DNA from 4 places in the Paraburkholderia sp. BGA-UO-ETr-F12 genome. Region 1 is predicted to be linked to each of the others. Evidence: predicted binding sites of a transcription regulator. Region 1 holds the regulator's gene; each other region holds the start of a gene.
What was found. The regulator HrcA, encoded in region 1, represses chaperone genes, less so after heat shock. The targets are predictions, from matches to a motif close to TTAGCACTCNNNNNNNNNGAGTGCTAA.
Positions count from the first base shown of each region.

Region 1 (3,783 bases):
GTGGCGTAGTGGCTGTAGCCGACCGGGTGCAGAATCGGCACGGTATGACGCGAGCGGCGCACTTCGATCGTGTCACCCAATTCCAGCGAAGTGAACGACTGCATGTCGAAGTTGACGTTGACTTCGCGGCCCGAAACGATCTGGATGCTCACCTTCGAGTCGTCCGGCAGCACGATTGGCCGGTTTGACAGCGCATGCGGCGCGATCGGCACAAGCACGATGCCTTGTAATTGCGGGTGCAGGATCGGCCCCTGCGACGACAGCGCATAGGCCGTCGAGCCCGTAGGCGTGGCGACGATCAGCCCGTCCGAGCGCTGGTTGTACATGAAGCGGCCATCCACCGACACATGCAGTTCCGCCATCCCGGAGAAGCCGCTGCGGTTGACCACCACGTCGTTGAAGGCGAGTGCGTGGTAAATCGGCGTGCCGTCGCGCATGATGCGAGCTTCGAGCAGCGTGCGCTCTTCGCGCTCGAAGTTGCCCGAGAGCATTTGCGGCACGATCTCGCGCATGTCGGAGATCGGAATGTCGGTAATGAAGCCGAGCCGCCCGTGGTTGATACCGATCAGCGGCGTGCGGTAGGGCGCAAGCTGGCGGCCAATGCCCAGCATCGTGCCGTCGCCGCCGAGGATCACGGCTACGTCGGCGCGCGCGCCGATCTCGGCGGGGCGCAGCGCCGGGTAGTCGGTGATGCCGATTTCGGCGGCGGTGTCGGCTTCGAATACGACCTCGAAGCCGCGCTTCGCGATGCACGAGGCGAGCGCGGTCAGCGGCTCGCCGATACCTGGCGTATTGTTGCGCCCGACGAGCGCGACGGTCTTGAACTGGCTGGTCACTTGCATGCCGGCATTACACCATAGGTAGGGCCTGAAAAGAACCGCAGACAGACCCGGTAGCGGGCCTGCGCAAGCGGGCTGCCGGCGCATTGAGCGATTATCGTTAGAATGGTGAAGTCTTGATGACATGCGCGCCGGTTATAGTTCGGCGGCGCGTCGCCAGCGGACTTGCCGGACCGGCGGCTGGCAAGACGCAGGATTTGAATCCCGGCGACGCGCCGACCATGCTGGACCCAGCGCCAGTCAACGCGCCGCATGCAATACCAGGCGCCGCCCCGCCGGCAGGCGGCGCGATAGTCAGGGGTGGGCGCCGTTAGCGCTCGCTGTAGTCGCGTCATTGAGCTAAAATTTTCCGTCATGCTAGATCCCCGCGCACAAACCCTCCTCAAAACGCTGATCGAGCGCTACATCGCCGAAGGTCAGCCGGTCGGCTCGCGTACGCTGTCACGTTATTCCGGCCTCGAACTAAGTCCGGCGACGATCCGCAACGTGATGTCCGATCTCGAGGATCTGGGGCTCGTGATCAGTCCGCATACTTCTGCTGGCCGCATTCCCACACCGCGTGGCTACCGGCTGTTCGTCGATACCATGCTGACTCTGGAATCCGCTGCGGACGAAGAAGCGGTGATGCGCATCGTCAAAACCACGCTGCAAGCGGGCGAGCCGCAGAAAATCGTCGCCGCGGCGGCCAGCGTGCTGTCCAATCTGTCGCAGTTCGCCGGTGTGGTGCTCACGCCGCGCCGCAGTCATGTGTTCAAGCAGATCGAGTTCATGCGGCTGTCGGACAAGCGCATTCTCCTGATCATCGTGACGCCCGAGGGCGACGTGCAGAACCGCATCATGGCGACCCAGCGTGACTTCTCGCCGTCGCAACTGGTGGAAGCGTCCAATTACATCAACGCGCACTTCGCCGGCCTCTCGTTCGACGACGTGCGCCGCCGGCTGCGCGAAGAAATCGACGAATTGCGTGGTGACATGACCACGCTGATGCACGCGGCGGTCACGGCGAGCACGGATGAAACCGACACCGGCGAGACCGTGCTGATTTCCGGCGAGCGTAACCTGCTCGAAGTGGCCGACCTTTCGTCGGACATGGCGCGCCTGCGCAAGCTGTTCGATGTGTTCGATCAAAAAACCAGTCTCCTTCAGTTGCTCGACGTGTCGAGTCATGCCGCGGGCGTGCAGATTTTCATCGGCGGCGAATCGAATCTGGTGCCGATCGAGGAAATGAGCGTGGTGACCGCGCCTTACGAAGTGAACGGCAAGATCGTCGGCACGCTCGGCGTGATCGGGCCGACTCGCATGGCCTATAACCGCGTGATTCCGATTGTCGACATCACCGCGCGGCTGCTTTCCCTCACGCTCAGCCAGCAGTAATCCGCAGCGGTTTCCGGTCACTGTCTCCTGCGGCATCTCATGCTGCAAATGATGCGCGACGGCGCGCGGCTTGCCAATTGGCCGAATGGCCAGGGGTCCCTGGCGGACCTTGCATTGGACCGCGCCGCTATAATGAATTCCACCTCAACCGACTCTCCGCCCCAAGCGGTTATCCCTGCTGCCTATGCGCTTCGACCTCGAGCGGCCTTCACAGAACGCTACGTCACACCGTGTCGCCGTGCTGCTGATCAATCTCGGCACGCCCGACGCGCCGACGCCGCGTGCAGTCCGTCGCTATCTTGCGCAGTTCCTGTCCGATCCCCGCGTGGTCGAAATTCCGGCGCTGCTCTGGCAAGTGATCTTGCGGTTGTTGATTCTGCCGTTCCGCAGCCGCGCGTCGGCAAAGAAGTACGCGGCCGTGTGGATGCCGGAGGGCTCGCCGCTGCGTGTCTTCACGGAGAAGCAGGTGGAGGGTTTGCGCCACCTGTTGCAATTGAACGACTACACGGTGCTGGTCGACTACGCCATGCGCTACGGCACGCCCGGTATTCCGGCCATGCTGAACCAGTTGAAGCTGGCTGGCGCGGAGCGCGTGCTGCTGGTGCCCATGTATCCGCAATACTCGTCGTCGACCACGGCCACGGCTTTCGACGACGCTTTTTCGGCCCTCAAGCGCATGCGCAATCAGCCGGAAATCCGCACGGTGCGGCAGTACGCGGATCATCCGGCGTATATCGCCGCGCTTGCCGCCCAAGTGCATCAATACTGGCATCAGCACGGGCGGCCGGATTTTGCGGCGGGAGACAAACTGGTGCTGAGCTTTCACGGCGTGCCCAAGCGCACGATGGATCTCGGCGATCCGTACCACGAGCAATGTCAGCAGACCGGCGCGCTGTTGATGCAGTCGCTGGGATTGACGCAGGTGGAATGCCGCATTACGTTTCAGTCGCGCTTCGGCAAGGCCGAATGGCTGCAACCGTACACTGCGCCCACCCTGAAGGAACTCGGTTCGGCAGGCGTGCGCCGAGCCGACGTGTTCTGTCCGGGCTTTACCGCCGATTGCCTTGAAACGATTGAAGAAATCGGCATGGAAGTACGCGACGAGTTCCTGCATGCGGGTGGCAAGGAGTTTCATCGGATTCCCTGCGTGAATGCCTCGCAGCCATGGATCGCCGCGCTAGGCGAAATCGTCGCCCAGAACCTGCAGGGCTGGCCCGTGCAAGCGGTGCCGGTGCCGCATACGACAGGGGCTTAAGCAGCTCATGAATTACAGGATTTCAACTGAAGCGGGCGCGAAGTTGCGCATCGACAAATGGCTGTGGGCTGCGCGCTTCTTCAAAACCCGCTCGCTCGCGGCGGATGCTGTCGACAAAGGCCACGTGCGCATTGGCGGCGCCAGCGTCAAGCCGGCCAAAGACGTGCGCGTCGGCGATCTGGTGGAAGTCGAGATCGAGCGGATTGTGTGGCAGGTGGAAGTGCTGGGCGTATGCGACGTGCGTGGCCCGGCCAGCGTTGCGCAGACGCTTTATGCGGAAACCGAAGAGAGCAGGGTGAAGCGGCAGGTCGAACA
Region 1 covers NZ_JCAQOZ010000065.1:64,581-68,363, forward strand. Annotated here, with positions in the region: gene AC57B6_RS33045 (NAD kinase) at 1-842, opposite strand, end outside; gene hrcA (heat-inducible transcriptional repressor HrcA) at 1,194-2,213, shown strand; gene hemH (ferrochelatase) at 2,398-3,468, shown strand; gene AC57B6_RS33060 (RNA-binding S4 domain-containing protein) at 3,476-3,783, shown strand, end outside.

Region 2 (3,783 bases), on a different contig from region 1:
TCTTGATCAGCATTCGCGCCCTTCAGGCCAGCGATTGCCGTGCGAGCGCGGATCAGTGCGACGCCGCCGCCAGCCACGATGCCTTCTTCCACAGCTGCGCGCGTTGCGTGCAGTGCGTCTTCGACACGTGCCTTCTTTTCCTTCATTTCGACTTCGGTCGCAGCGCCGACCTTGATCACTGCAACGCCGCCTGCCAGCTTGGCAACGCGTTCTTGCAGCTTTTCACGGTCGTAGTCCGACGTAGCTTCTTCGATTTGCGTGCGAACTTGCTTCACACGCGCTTCGATGTTTGCTGCTTCGCCAGCGCCGTCGATGATCGTCGTGTTTTCCTTGCCCACTTCGATACGCTTCGCTTGACCCAGTTCGGCCAGCGTTGCCTTTTCGAGCGTCAGGCCGGTTTCTTCAGCGATAACTTGACCGCCCGTCAGGATCGCGATGTCTTCCAGCATGGCCTTACGACGATCGCCGAAGCCCGGAGCCTTGACAGCAACAGTCTTCAGGATGCCGCGAATGTTGTTCACCACCAGCGTTGCCAGTGCTTCGCCTTCGACGTCTTCTGCGATGATCAGCAGCGGACGGCCAGCCTTGGCGACTTGTTCCAGAACCGGGAGGAGGTCACGAATGTTCGAGACCTTCTTGTCGTGCAGCAGCACGAACGGGTTGTCCAGAACAGCAACTTGCTTGTCCGGGTTGTTGATGAAGTACGGCGACAGGTAGCCGCGGTCGAATTGCATACCTTCGACAACGTCCAGCTCGTCTTGCAGCGACTTGCCGTCTTCAACCGTGATGACGCCTTCCTTGCCGACCTTGTCCATTGCTTCAGCGATACGGTCGCCGATCGACGAGTCGCTGTTTGCCGAAATCGCGCCAACTTGAGCGATTTCCTTGTTGGTCGTGCACGGCTTGCTGATCTTGCGCAGTTCTTCGATCGCGGCCGTCACAGCCTTGTCGATACCACGCTTCAGGTCCATCGGGTTCATGCCCGATGCAACGTATTTCATGCCTTCGCGGACGATCGACTGAGCCAGGACCGTTGCGGTCGTGGTGCCGTCACCTGCGTTGTCGCTGGTCTTGGAAGCAACTTCCTTGACCATTTGCGCGCCCATGTTCTGGAGCTTGTCTTTCAGTTCGATTTCTTTCGCGACCGAAACACCATCCTTCGTGACCGTCGGGCCGCCGAAGCTGCGTTCCAGGACAACGTTGCGACCCTTCGGGCCCAGCGTGACCTTCACAGCGTTCGCGAGGATGTTCACGCCTTCAACCATCTTGGCACGGGCGGAATCACCGAATACGACGTCTTTAGCTGCCATCTTCTAACTCCTTGAATTCTTGGGATATAACCGGGTAAGTAGCGAGTTACTCGCTTACTTCTGCACCACGGCCATGATGTCTTCTTCGCGCATCACGAGCAGTTCGCTGCCGTCGACCTTAACGGTCTGGCCTGCGTACTTGCCGAACAGGACGCGGTCACCAACCTTCACGTCGAGTGCGATTTGTGCACCCTTATCGTCACGCTTGCCCGGGCCGACTGCCAGGATTTCGCCTTGATCCGGCTTTTCCGCTGCGGCTTCGGGGATCACGATGCCCGACGCAGTCTTGGTTTCTTGATCCAGACGTTTGACGATCACGCGATCATGCAAAGGACGAAGGTTCATACATACTCCTCTCTTGATTGAGACTGAAGAACGCTGAGAAAACCCGGCTGGCTAAGCCAACCGGCGATGTTGTTAGCACTCTCGTGCAGCGAGTGCTAATTATATGGACGGGTGGTGACAAATTCAAGAAGGGATGTGGAGATCGATGCTGCGATTGTCGAGATTCGTTTAAGGTCGAATTTTGTTCGCTGCCGTTTGACCTCGCGCGTTGCGTCCGGATCAACATCACGGCGGGGGAATCTGCTGCCAAAACAATGGGTTGACAGAAAGCGAGTTGATTCGCGGGGCCGCGCGGGCAGCATAGCGGCGCGCTCTGTCTGATGGCTTGTGCCGGGGAAGGTGCTGGCGATTTACCTTTGCTCCAGGGAAAACCCCGAGTCGATGGGACGCCGACTGCGCGCGGTTCGCATGTACCAGCTGTCGGGTGAATACCGCGAGATTGTCAGGACGGTTCCTGATGGGGGGCTTCCAAGTACTGCACCGAGCCCTGCAGACGTCAGCCCTCGCGGCAGGCCGCGAACGGATAGCGCACCGGTGTCTGGAAGACCAAAGCGCCTCGGCACCTCCAGACTATTCATCCCGCATTCAGACTCGACTACGGACCCATCCAGGGGCGGCAGCTCGCCAGCCTACCGAAATTTAATGCACGTCAGTCCTGTCTGACGGGGTCTCACCGCAGTCACCTTAACAGGCTTGAGCGGTTGCCCTTCGCCATCAAGTTCAAAGACGCCGACGGCGCATTGCCGCTGCGGTGCATGCATAAGCAATCCGACGAACGAGCTACTCGGGTCGGACGGTTTGGCCCCTTCCTCGGCGATCAGCAAATAGTGCGCATCTTTCTGCGGCGTAAAGGTCGCGGGCATCATGCAGGCGTTCTGCTCGTAAGAGATCACGAGCGGACTGCCCGGCACGACTTTCACCGGCACTGCGCCCGGGCTGCCGTCGACAGATGTTTTTCCCGTGTAGCAGCCCTTTTCATTCAATGTCAGGAGATAGACTCCAGCGCCCTGAATGTGGAGGTCCGCGGCGGGCTCCGAGTCTTTTGGAAAGGGATACGGATGGCCAACGGTGGTACAGCCTGCGAGAAGAGCAAATGCGCAAGCGATAGTTATTTTGGACTTCATGACTTTCTTTTCTAACGTAGAGAAACTATCTGGCCAGTGAGCCCACGAGCGCCGGTTGCACCTGCAAGGACACTCGCGACGCACGTCGCTCGACGCAATTTGCGCTCACTGACCGACGCCCGCTTACTCGGCCTTCGCGGCACTCGCCGGATCGGTTTGAGCCGTCGGCTCGGAAGCCGAGGCATCCTTCGGCGGCGCGTCTTCCTTGATCTCAAAGGACGGGTCGCGCACCCAACGGCTCAGATCCTTGCTGATCACAATGGTCGTGCGATCGAGAATCGAACAGCTTCCCTTGAACGCACCCCACATGCCGCCCACTGACCAGCGGTTAATCTTCGTGTGACGGATGACCTTGCCGTCCTCAAGCAGATCCGCACTCACCGTCGTAGCCTTGGGGCCGCTCCATGCGCCGCCGCCGACGCCCAGTACGTGCGTGATCTGCAATCTGAGAATCTTCGCGCCGCCCGCGTCGGTTTGCGACGCGATGGTGCCGTCGTCCGTCTTGTTGATGCGGCGAAGTGCGTCGCCAACATGGCGTGTCAGCATGTCTTCAATGTGGCATTCATTCTTGATCTGATCGACGACGCTGGCGTCCGGTGCGTAGGTGACTGGGGTTTCCAGTAAAACCTGACTGGCGGCGAAGGCAGAGGTTGTTGAGAAAAACAGTGCGGTGAAGAGAAGTTTTTTCATAGCGTGGCGTTTTCTAGTTTTTTGCTTTGGTGCGGATCATTGGATCGTGCGCAGCACCGAATGCATCCATCGCCGCGAGTGCGGGGACTATCGCCTCACGACGTCGCCTGGCGAATGGATTCGCGCGTACTTCATTCGAAGCTGAAGCGGAGGTCCTTGACGATCTGTTCATTACCCCACTTGAACGAACAGACGCGAGCTACCTCGACGCTGACTGTTTTCGATCCCGCAGTCTGCTTTTCACTGACAGGCAAACAGCCCCCCTGAATGGTCACAGTCGGGGCGCCTTGGTTCGACAGCGGGAATTCGACGCC
Region 2 covers NZ_JCAQOZ010000048.1:27,480-31,262, forward strand. Annotated here, with positions in the region: gene groL (chaperonin GroEL) at 1-1,310, opposite strand, end outside; gene groES (co-chaperone GroES) at 1,365-1,655, opposite strand; gene AC57B6_RS21680 (hypothetical protein) at 2,285-2,779, opposite strand; gene AC57B6_RS21685 (hypothetical protein) at 2,903-3,469, opposite strand; gene AC57B6_RS21690 (hypothetical protein) at 3,601-3,783, opposite strand, start outside.
Region 2: groES (co-chaperone GroES) is a predicted target of HrcA. The motif match lies at 1,728-1,754, and genes of this name have one in related genera.

Region 3 (3,783 bases), on a different contig from region 1:
GCTCACAAGGCGTAACCGGTGCGATGCGGCGAAATACGGTGAGCTCAAAAGGCTCACTCTCACTCGATCGCGCAACGCGTCGCCTGCCACGCGATCAGACGCCATTGCCCGTCTTCCTGGGTGTGAATCGCCGTGTACGCGATCGGAAACAGCAGCGCCCCGTTATTCGCCTCCATTTCGATCAACGCGCGACCGGTGACGACGCAGGTCTCGCGCCCCACCGGCAGCACCTCTTGCGACTGCACCTCGATCTGCCGATAGCGGCGGCGCCCGGCCGTGATACCGTCGATGAACTGTCGCTTCGTTTCGCGCTTGCCGTTCGTGTGGACGTAGCTCACGTTGTCCGCGAGCAGCGTGTCGAGCAACTGCCCGTCACCGTCGACCATCGCACGAAAGCGTTCTCGCTCCAGCCCGCGAATCGCTTCGATTATCTTTGCCGCCATTGCTCAGCCCCTTGCACCGGTAAGCCGAACGTGGCCTCGGTCGTCAGAAGTTATATTGCAAATATAGCTGGTGGAAATTTATACCAGGATTGGGCTCTTTGATACCGCCGTTGGAAATATGCTGGAAGCGATAGCCGGCCTCGTACTGCTGGTGGCTGCCGAATTGCAGGCCGACGCCCGCCATGGGGGCGAACTGGAACGCTGTGGCGAGCGTGAGGTCAGAAGAAATTCTGGGACTCGTCAGGAGGCGAACACCGGCGCCCGCTTCGACATAAGGGCGAATCGGTCCAGAAGCCTTGATGAAGCGAATGATCGGCGTCACACCGATCTCCCCGATGTTTTCGTGCACATTCCCTTCGTTGGTGTGCCACCAGGCCACGTGCGCTTCGCCGATCAGCGCAAAGTGCCAGTCGCCGATCTGCCACCAGGTCAGATTCGGATCCCAAACAAAGCCGAGATCGAGTTTTTTAATGTGGTGATCGCCAACGCCGCCGGCAATCTGCACGCCAAACTGGTCAGCCGCAGCCAATCCTGAAGCAGCAAGCAGAATAGCCGCCGAAACGCCTTTTACAGTCAGACCACGCAACGCATTCTTTTTGTTCTTCATCGGACACCCGAAAGCTAGCCGAACGTTGATCAGGGACCACAACCCTTATTTTAGAGACAATGTACATCTGGTGCTTAGTATGAAGAAACGCAAATTTTCGCAATTAGTCGCTTCCGTTTTAGAAAAAATCGGTCATTTATGAGAGCGCAAGCGCTTTGTTAGGAAAATCCTACGCTCTCTTGAAATCTAGTGCGCCGCCTCCAATTGGCTATCAAAGTCTAAATTTCAATAGGAATTTGCGGAACTTGGATGCCCCTACGGCTTCTAAGTATTAGCACTCGGCAAATCAGAGTGCTAACATCCAACGCTGGAGTCGTTAACTGAATACGCTTTTGTCTGATTCCAAAGGAGTTTCCTACGTGAGCCATGCAATGACCCTTCCGAGTACTTTGAGCCCGTCGTCGGCTAAGGCCGCTTCGGCAGGTGCGCTGGCGCTCTCGCATTCCTCGCTGCTGCCCGGTCAACTGGGCAATATCGACGCCTACATCCAGGCCGTAAATCGGATTCCGATGCTGACGCCGGCGGAAGAACGCCAGTTCGCCACCGAATTTCGCGAGCAGGACAACCTTGAGTCCGCACGCCGCCTCGTCCTGTCGCACCTGCGGCTGGTCGTCTCGATCGCGCGCAATTACCTCGGTTATGGACTGCCGCACGCCGACCTGATCCAGGAAGGCAATATCGGCCTGATGAAGGCCGTGAAGCGCTTCGATCCGGAGCAGAACGTACGGCTCGTGTCGTACGCCATGCACTGGATCAAGGCTGAGATCCACGAATACATTCTGCGCAACTGGCGGATGGTGAAGGTCGCCACCACCAAAGCGCAGCGCAAGCTGTTCTTCAACCTGCGCAGCCACAAGCAGGGCCTTGGCGCATTCACGCCGGACGAGATCGAAGGTCTCGCCCAGGAGCTTAACGTGAAGCGCGAAGAAGTGGCCGAGATGGAAACGCGCTTGTCCGGCGGCGATATCGCGCTGGAAGGTCAGGTCGAAGACGGCGAAGAGTCGTACGCGCCGATCGCTTACCTCGCCGACTCGCATAGCGAGCCGACTGCCGTACTGGCTTCGCGTCAGCGCGACAAGCTGCAAAGCGACGGTATCGCGAGCGCGCTAGATGCGTTGGACGCCCGCAGCCGCCGCATCATCGAAGCACGCTGGCTGAAGGTGGAAGACGACGGTTCGGGTGGCTCCACGCTGCATGAACTGGCCGACGAATTCGGCGTATCGGCTGAACGTATTCGCCAGATCGAGGCGAGCGCAATGAAGAAAATGCGTGGCGCATTAGCCGAATATGCGTAAGGCTTAAAAGCCAGGACTTAAACATTTGGTCGTACTGGCTAGTCCGGTGCGTATCGGCTAGCCGCAAAGCCCTGCCCTCGCAAGAAGGCAGGGCTTTTTTGTGCCCGCTCAATCAGGCTCGCACTCAATCGCGACGCCCCTCGCCTCACTCAAGAACATGTCTATCAAACATCTGTTTCTTGACGTATCACAAACCTCATAGCAATACTGTTCGCACGCGCTGACATTCGCGACCCAATGCCGCAGCGTCGACTTATGCGTACAGGGTCATCGATCCTAAAATTAAGATGCACTTGCCAGACCGCCCAGGCGGCCTGGATCCAGCCGGATTCACCGGCGCGAAGTTGCCTTCGACCGATCATGACCATAGCCCTCAATCGCAATAGCAACCCTCGCCCGAGCCTGCGCAAACGGTTCGGCGCCTGGGCGCGCGGTCCGACGCTGGCGCGGGATATCGCCATCGTCCTCGCCATCAAATTCGCATTACTGATGGTGCTCAAGTACGCGTTCTTCAATCATCCGCAGGCGGAGCATATGTCGCTGCCGCCCGCTCAAGTCGCACAGGCGCTGCTGTCCGTGCCTGGCCCGTCTCCCTCCCAAGGTGATCAACATGCCCGTTAGCGAAGTCGTAGAACTGTCGCGCCTCCAGTTCGCCATCACGGCGCTTTATCACTTTCTGTTCGTGCCGCTCACGCTCGGTCTGTCCTGGTTGCTCGTCATCATGGAGTCGGTCTATGTGATGACCGGCAAGCAGATCTACAAGGACATGACCCAGTTCTGGGGCAAGCTGTTCGGCATCAACTTTGCAATGGGCGTCACCACCGGTCTTACGCTGGAATTCCAGTTCGGCACCAACTGGTCGTACTACTCGCACTATGTCGGCGACATCTTCGGCGTGCCGCTGGCCGTTGAAGGCTTGATGGCGTTCTTCCTCGAGTCGACCTTCGTCGGCCTGTTCTTCTTCGGGTGGAAGCGGCTCTCGAGAGTTCAGCATGTGATCGTCACGTTCCTCGTGGCACTTGGCTCGAACCTGTCGGCGCTGTGGATTCTGGTGGCCAACGGCTGGATGAACAATCCGGTCGGCGCCACCTTCAACTACCAGACCATGCGAATGGAACTCGACAGCATCTTCTCGGTGCTGTTCAATCCGGTCGCCCAGGTTAAGTTCGTACACACCGTATCGGCCGGCTATGTGACTGCTTCGATGTTCGTGCTCGGTGTGTCGTCGTGGTATCTGTTGAAACGCCGCGACACCGAGTTTGCGTTGCGCTCGTTCGCTATCGCCGCCGGCTTCGGTCTGGCCTCGACGTTATGCGTGATCGTGCTTGGCGACGAATCCGGTTATCGCACCGGCGAAGTTCAGCAGGTCAAGCTGGCCGCCATCGAATCCGAATGGGAAACAGCCCCCGCGCCCGCGCCGTTCACGATCTTCGGCATT
Region 3 covers NZ_JCAQOZ010000062.1:113,538-117,320, reverse strand. Annotated here, with positions in the region: gene AC57B6_RS30555 (nuclear transport factor 2 family protein) at 60-443, opposite strand; gene AC57B6_RS30550 (acyloxyacyl hydrolase) at 487-1,050, opposite strand; gene rpoH (RNA polymerase sigma factor RpoH) at 1,410-2,345, shown strand; gene cydP (cytochrome oxidase putative small subunit CydP) at 2,706-2,966, shown strand; gene AC57B6_RS30535 (cytochrome ubiquinol oxidase subunit I) at 2,956-3,783, shown strand, end outside.
Region 3: rpoH (RNA polymerase sigma factor RpoH) is a predicted target of HrcA. The motif match lies at 1,322-1,348, and genes of this name have one in related genera.

Region 4 (3,783 bases), on a different contig from region 1:
ATCGTTCGACTATACGGAGGGAGGAAGCGTCGGTGGCAAGGGCAGCGCGAAGTACGAGCAGTTGAATCTCGGTACGGCGTACTCGCTATCGAAAGCCACCGATCTGTACCTGACCGGCGCCTACCAGCACGCCAGCGGCACCGACTCGCTGGGCCGGCCGGCGGTTGCTGCGATCGGGTATCTCACGCCGTCCGCAACCAGCAAACAGGTGGCGGTCTCGGCGGGCATCAAGCATCTGTTCTGAGGCCGGCGCACCTTGGAGGAATGAGTATCGGGTGTCCGTTGTTTCTGCCGCGCGCAACGAACCATGCGCGCGGGAACTGGCGGACACCCTCCACGCAGGTCAATGCACCTTGGGAAAACCGTGCCGCTGCGCGAGCAGGTCGAGGATCCGGCGCGTATCCGTCACGAAGCGCTTGTCGCCCAGCGTCTGCGCATCGGCGGGCGCCGGCTGTTCGTCGCCGAGTATCAATACCGGCAGACTTTGATGCTCGGCATCGAGCGCCTCCACAACCGCGGCGCGCGGACGCGGGAACGGCAAGCGGCGAATATCCAGCCGTGCGTTGAGCGCCAGGTCGCTGGCCAGCAAGCCTTCGATCGGTGCGCCATCCGGGCAGATAAAGCGCTCACCGGGATGTTTCGGATCGGTGAAGCCTGGTTCCAACAGTAAAAGCAGATCTCGGCTCATGGCATTCCGTGATGAGATGATGGATGAGTGAATGGCGGCGGTCTTTCCAGTGCCTCAGAAAACGCGGCCTTCGGTCAGGTGCGTGGTCACGCCGTTCAACTCATAATCGCCGACCACGCGCGCTTTATGCAGCAAAGGGTTATGGCTGAAGATGGTGCGCAGATTGCGCCAGTGACGGTCGAAATTGTGCGCGCGCCCCGTAGCCGAAGCCCCGCCGATTTCAAACAGACGCTCGCCCGCATGAAGCGCCAGTTTGCTGACCACCAGTTGCGTTTTGGCGGTCGCCAGCGCCCCTTCCAGCACGAGATCTTCCGCATTGGCCGCGCCGCTGCGAATGGCATTGGCCGAGCGGTCCAGGGTGCGGGCGTTTTGCGCCACCAGCGCGTCGATCGAGAGGCTGTGCGCCGCGAGATCGCCTACCACCTGCTGCACGAAACCGTCTTCGCGCGCCGAGGCTGCCGGGCTATGCAGTACTGGGCGCCCGTATTGCGTCACGTAGCGCCGCGCATCCGCGAGAATGTTGCGCACAATCCCTGCCGCGACCGTGACCAGATGCAACTGCCGCACCGCGCTGCCATGGCGGCCCGCGAGACTGGTATAGCCGCGCGTCGCGATTTCATGCGCAAAGACCTGCACATTGTCGAGCACCAGGCTGCCGCTCGCCGTCATGCGCTGCCCCATTCCGTCCCAGTCGTCGAGTACCTGCAAGCTTTCGCGAGCGACCGGAATCACGATCGACACCTTCTCGTCGTTCTCGTCCTGCACATTGATACGCGCATAGTCGGAGAACGCGGTGCCGGTCGAGTAGTACTTTTTCCCCGTCACGCGAAAGTGCTCACCGTCGCGCACCAGCCTGGTGACGATTTCGCCAGGCCTCGCGGTACCGAGTTCCGTCGACGCACCGCCGAAGATCGCCCCGTTCTGTACCCGTTCGATCTGCGTGTCGTTGAACGCGGAGCGCGGCGACAGCAGCAACTGCTCGGTCAGATCGAAATGAATCCGCAACGCATGCGCAACATTCGACTCATGCGCGGCCAGTGTGGCGATCACATGAAAGAGATCTTCCAGCGAACCACCGAGGCCACCCCACTCGGCCGGAAAACGGAGCACGCCTAGCCCCGATTCGCGAAACAACGCGAAGCGGTCGAACGGCAACTCGCGACGTACTTCGCGTTGCGCCGCATCTTCGCCGATTGCTTCGGCGAGCGCCGGCAACGCGGCGAGTGCCGCCTGAAGCCGCGTACGCGCCGCGCTTTCCTGAGAGACCTGCATGCCTTGATTCCTTGTAAAAGCGCACAGATCAGGCTTGATCCGGCGAGGTGTGCTGGGAGCATGAATATCGGCGTCCGCGTGGGACGTGCCGGTTCGACGGACCAGTATAGGGACGCGGCACGCGGCACTGAACAAGCAATTCAAGCTATGAATATGCGCGATTCTGAAATGCGATTCACCGATAAGGATCGATGAATCCGTTATTGGAGCGCCGCGCGGCATCTTTCTATACTCGATTCCGGTCAGCACTCACCACCGACGAGTGCCAAATCTCAATCGCGGAAGTCCAACATGAGCCTACGTCCCTTGCATGACCGCTTGATCGTCAAGCGTCTCGACCAGGAAACCAGAACTGCCTCAGGCATCGTCATTCCCGAAAGCGCCGCCGAAAAGCCGGACCAGGGTGAAGTGATCGCCATTGGACCGGGCAAGCGCGATAGCGACGGCAAGCGTATCGAGCCGGATCTGAAAGTCGGCGAACGTGTGCTGTTCGGCAAGTACGCCGGGCAGTCGGTCAAGGTCGACGGCAACGAACTGCTTGTGCTGCGCGAAGAAGATGTTGTGGCAGTGGTCACTCAATAACGAACGGAGCGTCAAACCATGGCAGCAAAAGAAATTATTTTTAGCGACGTCGCCCGCTCGAAACTGGTCGAAGGCGTCAACATCCTGGCCAACGCGGTCAAGGTCACGCTCGGCCCGAAAGGACGCAACGTTGTGCTGGAGCGCAGCTTCGGCTCACCGGTCGTGACCAAAGACGGCGTCTCGGTCGCCAAGGAAATCGAATTGCCGGACCGCGTGCAGAACATCGGCGCGCAACTCGTGAAAGAAGTCGCTTCGCGCACCAGCGACGCCGCCGGCGACGGCACCACCACCGCAACCGTGCTTGCACAGGCGATCGTGCGCGAAGGCCAGAAATACGTCGCGGCGGGCCTCAACCCGCTGGACCTGAAACGCGGCATCGACAAGGCCGTGGTCGCCGCGATCGAAGAACTCAGGAAGATCAGCAAACCGACTACCACCAGCAAGGAAATCGCCCAGGTCGCGACGATTTCGGCCAACGGTGAAGAATCGATCGGCCAGCGGATTGCCGAAGCGATCGACCGGGTCGGCAAGGAAGGCGTCATTACCGTTGAAGACGGCAAGTCGCTCGACGATGAACTCGATGTGGTGGAGGGCCTGCAGTTCGATCGCGGCTACCTGTCGCCCTATTTCATCAACGATCAGGACAAACAGGTTGCCGTGCTCGATAACCCGTTCGTGCTGCTGCACGACAAGAAGGTATCGAACATCCGTGATCTGCTGCCGATTCTGGAACAGGTCGCGAAAGCCGGCCGCCCGCTGCTGATCATCGCGGAAGACGTCGAAGGCGAAGCGCTCGCCACCCTGGTGGTGAACAACATTCGCGGCATTCTGAAAACGGTCGCGGTCAAGGCACCGGGCTTCGGCGACCGCCGCAAGGCACTGCTCGAAGATATCGCGATCCTGACCGGCGGCCAGGTGATCGCTGAGGAAACCGGCCTGTCGCTCGAAAAGGCGACGCTCGCGGAACTCGGTCAGGCCAAGCGCATCGAGGTGGGCAAGGAGAACACCACGGTCATCGACGGCGCGGGCGACAGCAAGAACATCGAAGCACGCGTGAAGCAGATTCGCACGCAGATCGAGGAAGCGAGCTCCGATTACGACCGCGAGAAACTGCAGGAACGTGTCGCGAAGCTGGCGGGCGGCGTTGCCGTCATCAAGGTGGGCGGTGCGACCGAGATCGAAGTCAAGGAAAAGAAAGACCGCGTCGACGATGCGCTGCACGCCACGCGCGCCGCGGTCGA
Region 4 covers NZ_JCAQOZ010000066.1:522,373-526,155, forward strand. Annotated here, with positions in the region: gene AC57B6_RS35900 (porin) at 1-244, shown strand, start outside; gene AC57B6_RS35905 (DUF3088 domain-containing protein) at 344-688, opposite strand; gene AC57B6_RS35910 (acyl-CoA dehydrogenase family protein) at 743-1,960, opposite strand; gene AC57B6_RS35915 (co-chaperone GroES) at 2,252-2,542, shown strand; gene groL (chaperonin GroEL) at 2,561-3,783, shown strand, end outside.
Region 4: AC57B6_RS35915 (co-chaperone GroES) is a predicted target of HrcA. The motif match lies at 2,203-2,229, and genes of this name have one in related genera.